4 regions of the Bradyrhizobium sp. JR4.1 genome follow, and region 1 is predicted to be linked to each of the others. Evidence: predicted binding sites of a transcription regulator. Region 1 holds the regulator's gene; each other region holds the start of a gene.
The links. Region 1 encodes LexA, which represses DNA repair genes until DNA is damaged. Its sites were predicted from a motif close to TGTTCNNNNTGTGTTCNG; they were not measured.

Region 1 (2,197 bases):
CATCAGTCGGCGACCACGATCTGGTCCAGCAGGCACTGAGGGACGAAGGCATCGCGATGGCGTTCTGGAAGATCGCGATGCGGCCAGGCAAGCCGATGATGCATGGGCGCCTCGGCGCAATGGGTGTGATCGGCCTGCCGGGCAATCCCGTATCGTCCTACGTGTGCGCTTTCCTGTTCATGGTGCCGCTGATTCGCGCCCTGTCGGGCCGTTCAGTGATTCACCATCGCCGCGAACGCGCCGTGCTCGGCCGCGGCGTCGGCGCCAACGACCAGCGCGAGGACTATCTGCGCGCGCATCTGGAGGAGCGTGACGATGGCACACGCGTCGTTCTTCCCGTCAACCATCAGGACTCTTCGCTGCTTGCGAATCTCGCTGCAGCACAGGTACTTCTCGTGCGCGCACCATTCGCGCCGAAGGCCGAAGCCGGCACAGCTTGCGAAGTGTTGCGGCTCCCCGTCTGAGCACCCCCGCAACGCGCGTTCCGCGGAGTTTGCTCTGTTCACGGTAAATTAAGCAGTTGCGGAACATGTATCGAACATATAGTGTCCGTTCATGATTTGTTTCGAGCATGTAGCGGCTTATTGCCGAATTCTGCGTCTCGGAATCGGACGACATCAACCGGGGGACTTTGGTCGAGATGTTAACGCGCAAACAATACGAGCTTCTGCGGTTCATCAGTGAACGTCTGAAGGAAAGCGGCGTGCCGCCCTCCTTCGACGAGATGAAGGATGCGCTCGATCTGCGCTCGAAGTCGGGCATCCATCGCCTGATCACGGCGCTCGAGGAGCGTGGCTTCATCCGACGCCTGCCCAACCGCGCCCGTGCGATTGAAGTCATCAAGCTGCCGGAGCTCCAGGCAGCCGCCGGCAGCCGCCGCGGCTTCACCCCGAGCGTCATCGAGGGCAATCTCGGCAAGGTGCGTGCGGGCTCCAGCCTGCCCGCGGACGAGGGCGAACGCCCCGTGGCGGTACCGGTGATGGGCCGCATCGCGGCCGGCACGCCGATCGAGGCGTTGCAGACACGCAGCCACACCATCAGCGTACCGCCCGACATGCTCGGCTCGGGCGAACATTACGCGCTGGAAGTGCGCGGTGATTCCATGGTTGATGCCGGCATCCTTGACGGCGACATGGCGCTGATTCAGCGCAACGAGAGCGCCGATACCGGCGACATCGTGGTGGCGCTGATCGACGACGAGGAAGCGACGCTGAAGCGCTTCCGCCGTCGCGGCGCCTCGATCGCGCTCGAGCCCGCCAACGCTGCATATGAGGTCCGCATCCTGCCGCCCAATCGGGTGAAGATTCAGGGCAAGCTGATCGGGCTTTACCGGAAGTACTGATACCGGACGTACTTGATACCTGGAGAAGTTGGCGCCTCGCGCGCTTCCGATCGGCATCGCCGGTCAGAGATTGGAGCGGATCATCGTCCGCTCCGGCTGGATAGTCTTTCTGGTTCTGCACAGACTATCCGGCCCCTCCTCCGGCGCTGGCTCCTCGCGACGCCCACGAAGCAGCACCGAAACAGCACCGCTTCGCGGCTCGGGTGTGCGAGGAAACAGCGACCAGCGATCGAGGTCGTTGCACCAGCCGGCAAGATTCGCGCATGCGCCTCCCGAATGCATCGCAACTCGCTTTGTTCCTATTGAATTCGGGAAAGATAATGTGATCGCGGCTTGCGGAAACCAGCCGCAGATTTGCCCACAACCGAGCAGAGCTTTCGTGCTTCAACTCTGATAGAGGCCTGCGCCTCGATAAGAGACGCGGGTTGCTATCCCAGCATGAGGAGCACCCGATGTGTGACTACAGCCTGCATGCCGTCGCGTCGCGCCCCGCCGAAGTCGGCGAGACGATCGTCTCGACAAATTTCCGCGGCACCTCGACGCGCGGCTTCGCCTCCGCAGCCGATCCGTCTGTTGCCGTCTGCCTGCTGCCGGGAACGGAGCTCGCCTTCGCAGACGACGTCCGCTACGACAATCGCTGGATCTGGACGCGGACCATCAATTCCCGCGTGGGCAAGTTCGGCAAGATCGATCCGCACGTTCCCGACCGCCATCATGACGCGATCGAATTCCCCGACGGCAAATTTGTGCTGGTGACGCAGCTCGTCGAAGGCCAGCGCGCGACCGTGCTGCAACTGCCTGTGACCCAGTCGGTCATCGAGCGCGAGCACAAGGCGCAGATCATCGCCGACAGGC
Region 2 (2,197 bases), on a different contig from region 1:
GGGGAGCTCGTCGAGGAACAGCACGCCCTGATGCGCGAGGGAGATCTCGCCTGGCCGTGCGCGCATGCCGCCGCCAGTGAGCGCGGCCATGCTGGCGGAATGATGCGGCGATCGAAACGGCCGCCGCGCCGTCAGTGCGCCGCCCTCGATCTCGCCGGCGACAGAGGCGATCATCGAGACTTCGAGCAACTCGCCCGGTGACAGCGGCGGCAGGATCGAGGGCAGGCGTGCCGCCAGCATCGATTTGCCGGCGCCGGGCGCGCCGATCATGAGCAGGTGATGACCGCCGGCGGCCGCGATCTCCAGCGCCCGCTTGGCGCTCTCCTGGCCCTTGATGTCGCGCAGGTCGAGCGGCGAGGCGGCGGCTTCGTGTACCTTCGGCACCGGCCGCGACAGCACCTGCGTTCCCTTGAAATGGTTGGCGATCTGGATCAGCGAACTTGCGGCGATGATCTGGATGTCCGGGCTCGCCCATGCCGCTTCCGAGCCGCAAGCCGCCGGACAGATCAGCCCCTCCTCGCGCACATTGGCGCCGATCGCGGCGGGAAGGACACCGGCCACCGGTGCGATCGATCCGTCGAGGCCAAGCTCGCCCAGAACCGTGAAGCCGGTCAGCGCATCCGGGGGGATCGCGCCGATCGCCCCCATCAGCCCGAGCGCGATCGGCAGGTCATAATGGCTGCCCTCCTTGGGCAGATCGGCGGGCGCGAGATTGACGGTGATCCTGCGCGCCGGCAGCGCCAGCCCAGAGGCGATCAGCGCCGAGCGGACCCGCTCGCGCGCCTCCGACACCGCCTTGTCCGGGAGACCGACGATCGCGAAGGCCGGCAGACCGGGCGCGACCTGCACCTGCACGTCGACCGCACGGGCCTCGATCCCCTCAAAGGCGACGGTAGAAACCCGCTGAACCATGCCCGAACCAGCCTGCCCTTTTGCACAATTAGGGGTAGCAGAGCGGGCCAGTTCTTGCAAGAACAATACGGGAACGGGTCGAGAGGGCCGGAAGGCCCTAACCGATCGTAAACACGTCGAAGACACTACGCCTCGAATGCAAGCTGCTCTGCTCAGCACATTCCAACGAATGTCCGCTACTCCTAGGCTGCGGGATGGGCCGTGGTCTAACGGGTGAACAATTCAGATGCTTGCAAATCGCCGGAGAAGCGAACGACGGATGTGCACGCGGCTCGCCAAGATTCATTTTGGCGCGGGTTCGCTGCCGCGGGACTGCACGATCACGGATATTTCGGATGGCGGCGTGAAAGTGGTGGCGGAATTTCTGGAAGTGCCGCCGCAATTCACCATCATCTTCGCGCCCGACTATTCCCGGCAGTGCCGCCTGCGCTGGCGCATCGGCTGCGAGTTCGGCGCTGAATTCACCGACTGAGCTTTCGGAAGCGCCCCGCCTTAACGGGACTTTAGCGTTAATCGGTAAGCATCTCTGATCAGTCGCCGAGTGATCAGAGTATGTCCAAGCGTTTGTCCGTCGCCTCTCCTCCGGCGAGATATCTGTTTTCCGCGCTTCTGATCCTGGCCCTGGGCGGCTGTCAGACCACCGGCATCGAGGACATCACCGGCGCGCTCGGCGGAAAGTCGGACTCGGCTGTCAGGGCCGAGGCCAAGCCAGACGTGAGGCCGGACATGGACGCGCTGCGCGAGCGCTATCGTGCCAAGCCTGGCGATCCCAACGTCGCGCTCGAATATGGCAAGGCGTTGCGCCAGACCGGCCAGCGCGCGCAGGCGCTCGCGGTGCTGGAGCAGGCCGTGCTCGCCCATTCCAGCAACAAGGCGCTGCTCGCCGGCTATGGCCGCGCGCTCGCCGACAGCGGCAGTTTCCAGCAGGCGTTCGACGTCCTCGGTCGCGCGCATTCGCCCGAGGATCCCGACTGGCATATCCTGTCGGCGCAGGGCGCCGCGCTCGATCAGCTCGGTCGCAACGAGGAGGCGCAGCAATACTACGCCGCCGCACTGAAAATCGTGCCGGACGAACCGTCGGTGCTGTCCAATCTCGGACTGTCCTACATGCTGCAGAACAATCTGCCGCGGGCAGAGGAAACGATGCGCCGCGCGCACGAGCGCAATCCCGCCGATCTCCGGGTGCGCGCCAATCTCGCGCTCGTGCTGGGACTGGAAGGAAAGCAGGCCGAGGCCGAAACCATCGTGAAGGCGGACCTGCCGCCGGATCAAGCGGCGGCAAAAG
Region 3 (2,197 bases), on a different contig from region 1:
AATCGTCCGGCAAGCGCAGCGTGCTGCTGCAGGTCAGAAGCGCGCAGGCGACCCGGTTCGTGGCGGTGCCGCTCGCATAAGTCGAACGTCGATCGGCGCAACTCCAAAAAGGCGGCCTACGGGCCGCCTTTCCTGTTCGCCTTCAGGATTTCGGATGCCCGCCGATAACATTCTCGTTAACGGCAGGGAGGATGACCCGGTTCGTCCGAAAAAGCCGTGTTCGTTCATCACAATTACGGATCTCGTATGGACTCGGCGGCAATGAAGCCGCCGACGATTGCAAGCGTGGAACTTCGAACTTGCCGCCGCTGAGCCGGCCGGCAATTCGTATTTGATCGGTGCCGACATGGATCGATTGAAGCTCTCGCTGACGGCTGCGCTGCTCGTGGCGCCGTTCGTGCTGTGGGGCGGAAACGCTCTCGGGCGTGACGACGGCCGCTACGCGGACTCACCTCTTAAGCCGTGGTTCGACGGCCTGCGCAGCCATCTCGGTCCGTGCTGCTCGGATGCGGACGGGTTTGCCGTCGCCGATCCCGATTGGGACTCGCACAATGGACATTATCGCGTGCGGCTCGACGGCGAATGGGTCGAGGTACCGGACGAAGCCGTGATCACCGAGCCGAACCGGGCCGGCCGCACCATGGTGTGGCCGGTGAAGACCGCGTTCGGCGTGTCGATCCGCTGCTTCATGCCGGGCAGCATGATCTGACGGAGGTCAGCGCGACCGTTTGGAAGATTTGCGCTTCGACGTTTTCTTCGAACTCTTCTTCGAAGTCTTCTTGGATGTTTTCCGAGATGTCTTCTTTGACGTCTTCTTGGACGACTTCCGTTTCGCTGCTTTCTTCGGGACCTTCTTGCCCTTCTTGCGCGCTTTCGACAGGCCGATCGCGATCGCCTGCTTGCGGCTCTTCACGCGTCCGCCTCGACCGCCAAGTCCGCTTTTCGCGGTCCCCTTCTTGTAGCGCTTCATCTCGCCTTCGACATCGCTGCCGGAGCTGCGCGAGTAGCGGCGCTTCTTTGCCTTGCGTGCCATGCATGTTCTCCCTTGGCCTGGGAAAACAATCCGAGACAGGCATAGTTCCGAAAGCGCAAGCAACGTCCCGGATACGCGGCCTAGCCTAGAACGAATCCGCCAGCTCGATCTCCGCTTCCAGCACCTGAATGCGCCGCGCTGCCTCGCTGGAGGACAGATCCCGCGCATATTGCGCGGGTTGATACGCCTCTTCGCTCAGCCGTTTCAGCCGGAGGCCCTGCGCCCGCGTCATCTGCTCGGTGAGGAAAGCTTTGGCGTCGTATCTACCCTGAACCTGCATATCGCTTCTCCCTTCTGAAATCGTGACTTGACTATATGTTCTTATTTTGTTCTAACAAGTCATGGACAATAGAATTAATGAAATTCGACGTAAAATCAGCGCCTTGAGGTTGGAAATGGCCGATATCGAGGTGTCCGTCCGCGAACTCGTCGAGCGCGATCGCGACTGCACGGAGAAGGCCCTGGCGCAGATGGATCTGCGCCGGAAAATCAATCTGCTGATCGGCGAATGGAAGGCTGCAGGTGGCGGCGATGTCCTGCCGAATGTCCGCGATAGGATGCGCCTTCGTTCCGCGAAGGCAGCAGGTAGTCCTCTGCGCGTGGTCGCGCGCCGCTGAGAGCTTTGGGAGCGCACGGTGGGGGAAGACCCGGATGTGTACCGGATTCTAAAGCTGCGCGCCGAGATTCTCGAACTGGGCTCTGCCATCCGGCAGCTGCAACGCGAGGGGCTCGACGACGCCGCGGCCCAGCTCTTGATCGCCCGCAAGCGGGCACGGCTCGATCATCTGGTGAAATCAGATCCTGCGGGCGTCCACCCTGACATCCTGGGCAGCCATCGTAGCTGAGCCTTGGCGTAACGCGCGTGCGGGGCTCGTCGATACCGCATGTCGACGAAGCGGCCCGAGAAAAAGTTCGTTTGAACACCAAAGCAAAAGGCCCCGCGATCGCGGGGCCTTCATGATTTCGGGGAACACCTACTTGGTGTTGCTCATGCCGCCCTTGTTGTTCGTCATGGTGCCGCCCTGGTCGGAGCCGGGGCCGGAGCCGCCCTGACCGGAGGGATCAGCACCCTTGGAAGACTTGGTGTTGGCGCCCGTGGTGGTCTGCGACGATGACATCGAGGATCCGTGTTTTGCCTTGTGCGACTTGGCCTGCACGGCGAAC
Region 4 (2,197 bases), on a different contig from region 1:
GTGCTGCTCGCGGACGGCCTGCGAGGTGATGAGGCGGTTGCCGAACTGCGCGGCAAGCTGCTCCAGCGCGTTCGCGAGGGCTTTCGGCGCCGGCCGCGGCGGATTATTGGTGATGGTCGTACCCACGGACGTTCCTCCCGACGAGACGAACCGTGGCAAAGGACATCTCACCGGTCAAGTCAAGCGACCGGACGCATAGCTGGGGAAGGACACATGCCGGAGACTGCTGCCACAACGATCGAGGGCGCGCCGTTCCGCGCCTTGATCATGCAGATCGAGCCGCAATGGATCGACTACAACGGCCACCTCAACATGGCCTATTACAACGTGATGTTCGACCGCGCGATCGACCAGATGTGGCTGACGCTTGGGATCGGGCCGGGCTACATGAAGGAGCGCGGCGGCTCGACCTTCACCGCGGAATGCCATGTGCGGTATTTGCGCGAAATCCACCTCGGTGATCCCGTGCAGGTCTCGGTCTGGCTGCTGGAAGCCGACGACAAGCGGCTTCACACCTTCCAGGAGCTGCGGCACGCGACCGAAGGCTGGTTGTCGGCAACCTCCGAAAACATGTCGCTGCACATCGACATGGGCTCACGAAAGGTGGCGGCGTTTCCGCCAGACATTCGCGAGCGCATTGCGGCGGTGGTCAAGGCTCATAGCGCCATGCCGCGGCCCGAGGGCATCGGACGGAACGTGGCGATGCCCTCGAAGCGGTAAGGGTCTAACCTCCTCATCCTGAGGAGCCCGCAAAGCGGGCGTCTCGAAGGATGCAAGGCCACAGCCGGGCCTTCATGGTTCGAGACGCGCGTTCCGCGCTCCTCACCATGAGGATCACATGGCTAAACCCTGTTACGACCCCGTGCCAGACCGACAACGGCCGAGACCAGGAACAGCACGACCGCGATGAAGAAGATGATCTTGGCGATTTCGATCGACGCGCCGGCGAGGCCGCCAAAGCCCAGGATACCGGCGATCAAGGCGATAACCAGAAACGTCACAACCCAGCTAAGCATGATCCGAACCTCTGTTTCGATGTCTGTCTGCGATCGGCGCGGCTGACGCGCCTCACTTGCAGAACCAATCGCCAACTCGGAACAATGGTTCCGGGCCGCTGGGGCCGGAAATTCGCCTGACCCGCAGGAACAAATTGGCTTTCCGCGCACGTGGAAAACCCCCGTCCGCGGCCCCATATAGGGACCAATCCCTGTTAAGAAGGCTGCCCTTTCACCACCCCGCGGTGCCAACGTGGGGCAAATGATTCGCATGACCGAGCCGAGCAAGATCACGTCCCAGAGCGTCCCCGACCACCAGCCCGCAGCCGGCGGCATCGCCGCGCGTGCGCGCGCCTCGGTGGGCCCGCAATACCTGTCCGGGCTCAATCCGGAGCAGCGCGAGGCGGTGGAGACGCTGGACGGCCCGGTTCTGGTGCTGGCCGGCGCCGGCACCGGCAAGACCCGCGTGCTGACCACGCGCATCGCCCATATCCTGAGCCAGGGCCGCGCCCGCCCCTCCGAAATCCTGTCGGTGACCTTCACCAACAAGGCCGCGCGCGAGATGAAGCATCGGCTCGGCCAGATGCTCGGCCATGCGGTGGAAGGGATGCCGTGGCTCGGCACCTTCCACTCCATCGGCGGACGCATCCTGCGCACCCACGCCGAACTGGCGCAGCTCAAGTCGAACTTCACCGTGCTCGACGTCGACGATCAGGTGCGGCTCTTGAAGCAGCTGCTGCAAGCCGACCACATCGACGACAAGCGCTGGCCCGCGCGCATGCTCGCCGGCCTGATCGACGGCTGGAAGAACCGCGGCCTGACACCGTCGCAGGTGCCGTCGGGCGAAGCCGCCGTGTTCGCCAACGGCAAGGGCGGCAAGCTCTATGCGAGCTACCAGGAGCGGTTGAAGATTTTGAACGCCGCCGATTTCGGCGATCTGCTGCTCGAGGACATCCGCATCTTCCGCGAGCATCCGGATATCCTGCGGCAGTATCAGCAGCGCTTCAAATTCATCCTGGTCGATGAGTATCAAGACACCAACGTCGCGCAGTATCTGTGGCTGCGGCTATTGTCGCAGGCACCGACGAAGCCAACCTCGCCCACTGTCATTCCGGGGCGGCTCGAAGAGCCGAACCCGGAATCCGGAGATGAGTCTGCCGTTCGAGATTCTCAGGTGCGCGATCGCGCACCGGAGTTCGATG

Region 2: a site for LexA is predicted at 971-988, ahead of ABIB90_RS04505 (YifB family Mg chelatase-like AAA ATPase). Genes of this name have one in related genera too.
Region 3: a site for LexA is predicted at 1,350-1,367, ahead of ABIB90_RS25175 (DUF3072 domain-containing protein). Genes of this name have one in related genera too.
Region 4: a site for LexA is predicted at 1,076-1,093, ahead of ABIB90_RS16420 (ATP-dependent helicase). Genes of this name have one in related genera too.

What each region holds. Positions count from the first base shown of each region.
Region 1 covers NZ_JBEPRY010000003.1:10,279-12,475, reverse strand. Annotated here, with positions in the region: gene ABIB90_RS08520 (molybdopterin molybdotransferase MoeA) at 1-464, shown strand, start outside; gene lexA (transcriptional repressor LexA) at 641-1,342, shown strand; gene ABIB90_RS08510 (hypothetical protein) at 1,795-2,197, shown strand, end outside.
Region 2 covers NZ_JBEPRY010000001.1:940,621-942,817, forward strand. Annotated here, with positions in the region: gene ABIB90_RS04505 (YifB family Mg chelatase-like AAA ATPase) at 1-912, opposite strand, end outside; gene ABIB90_RS04510 (PilZ domain-containing protein) at 1,139-1,384, shown strand; gene ABIB90_RS04515 (tetratricopeptide repeat protein) at 1,465-2,197, shown strand, end outside.
Region 3 covers NZ_JBEPRY010000014.1:102,000-104,196, forward strand. Annotated here, with positions in the region: gene ABIB90_RS25160 (Do family serine endopeptidase) at 1-80, shown strand, start outside; gene ABIB90_RS25165 (hypothetical protein) at 347-709, shown strand; gene ABIB90_RS25170 (DUF6496 domain-containing protein) at 716-1,033, opposite strand; gene ABIB90_RS25175 (DUF3072 domain-containing protein) at 1,119-1,313, opposite strand; gene ABIB90_RS25180 (hypothetical protein) at 1,429-1,650, shown strand; gene ABIB90_RS25185 (hypothetical protein) at 1,669-1,878, shown strand; gene ABIB90_RS25190 (hypothetical protein) at 2,008-2,197, opposite strand, start outside.
Region 4 covers NZ_JBEPRY010000006.1:267,331-269,527, reverse strand. Annotated here, with positions in the region: gene ABIB90_RS16435 (FAD-binding oxidoreductase) at 1-126, opposite strand, end outside; gene ABIB90_RS16430 (thioesterase family protein) at 214-720, shown strand; gene ABIB90_RS16425 (DUF1328 domain-containing protein) at 843-1,016, opposite strand; gene ABIB90_RS16420 (ATP-dependent helicase) at 1,258-2,197, shown strand, end outside.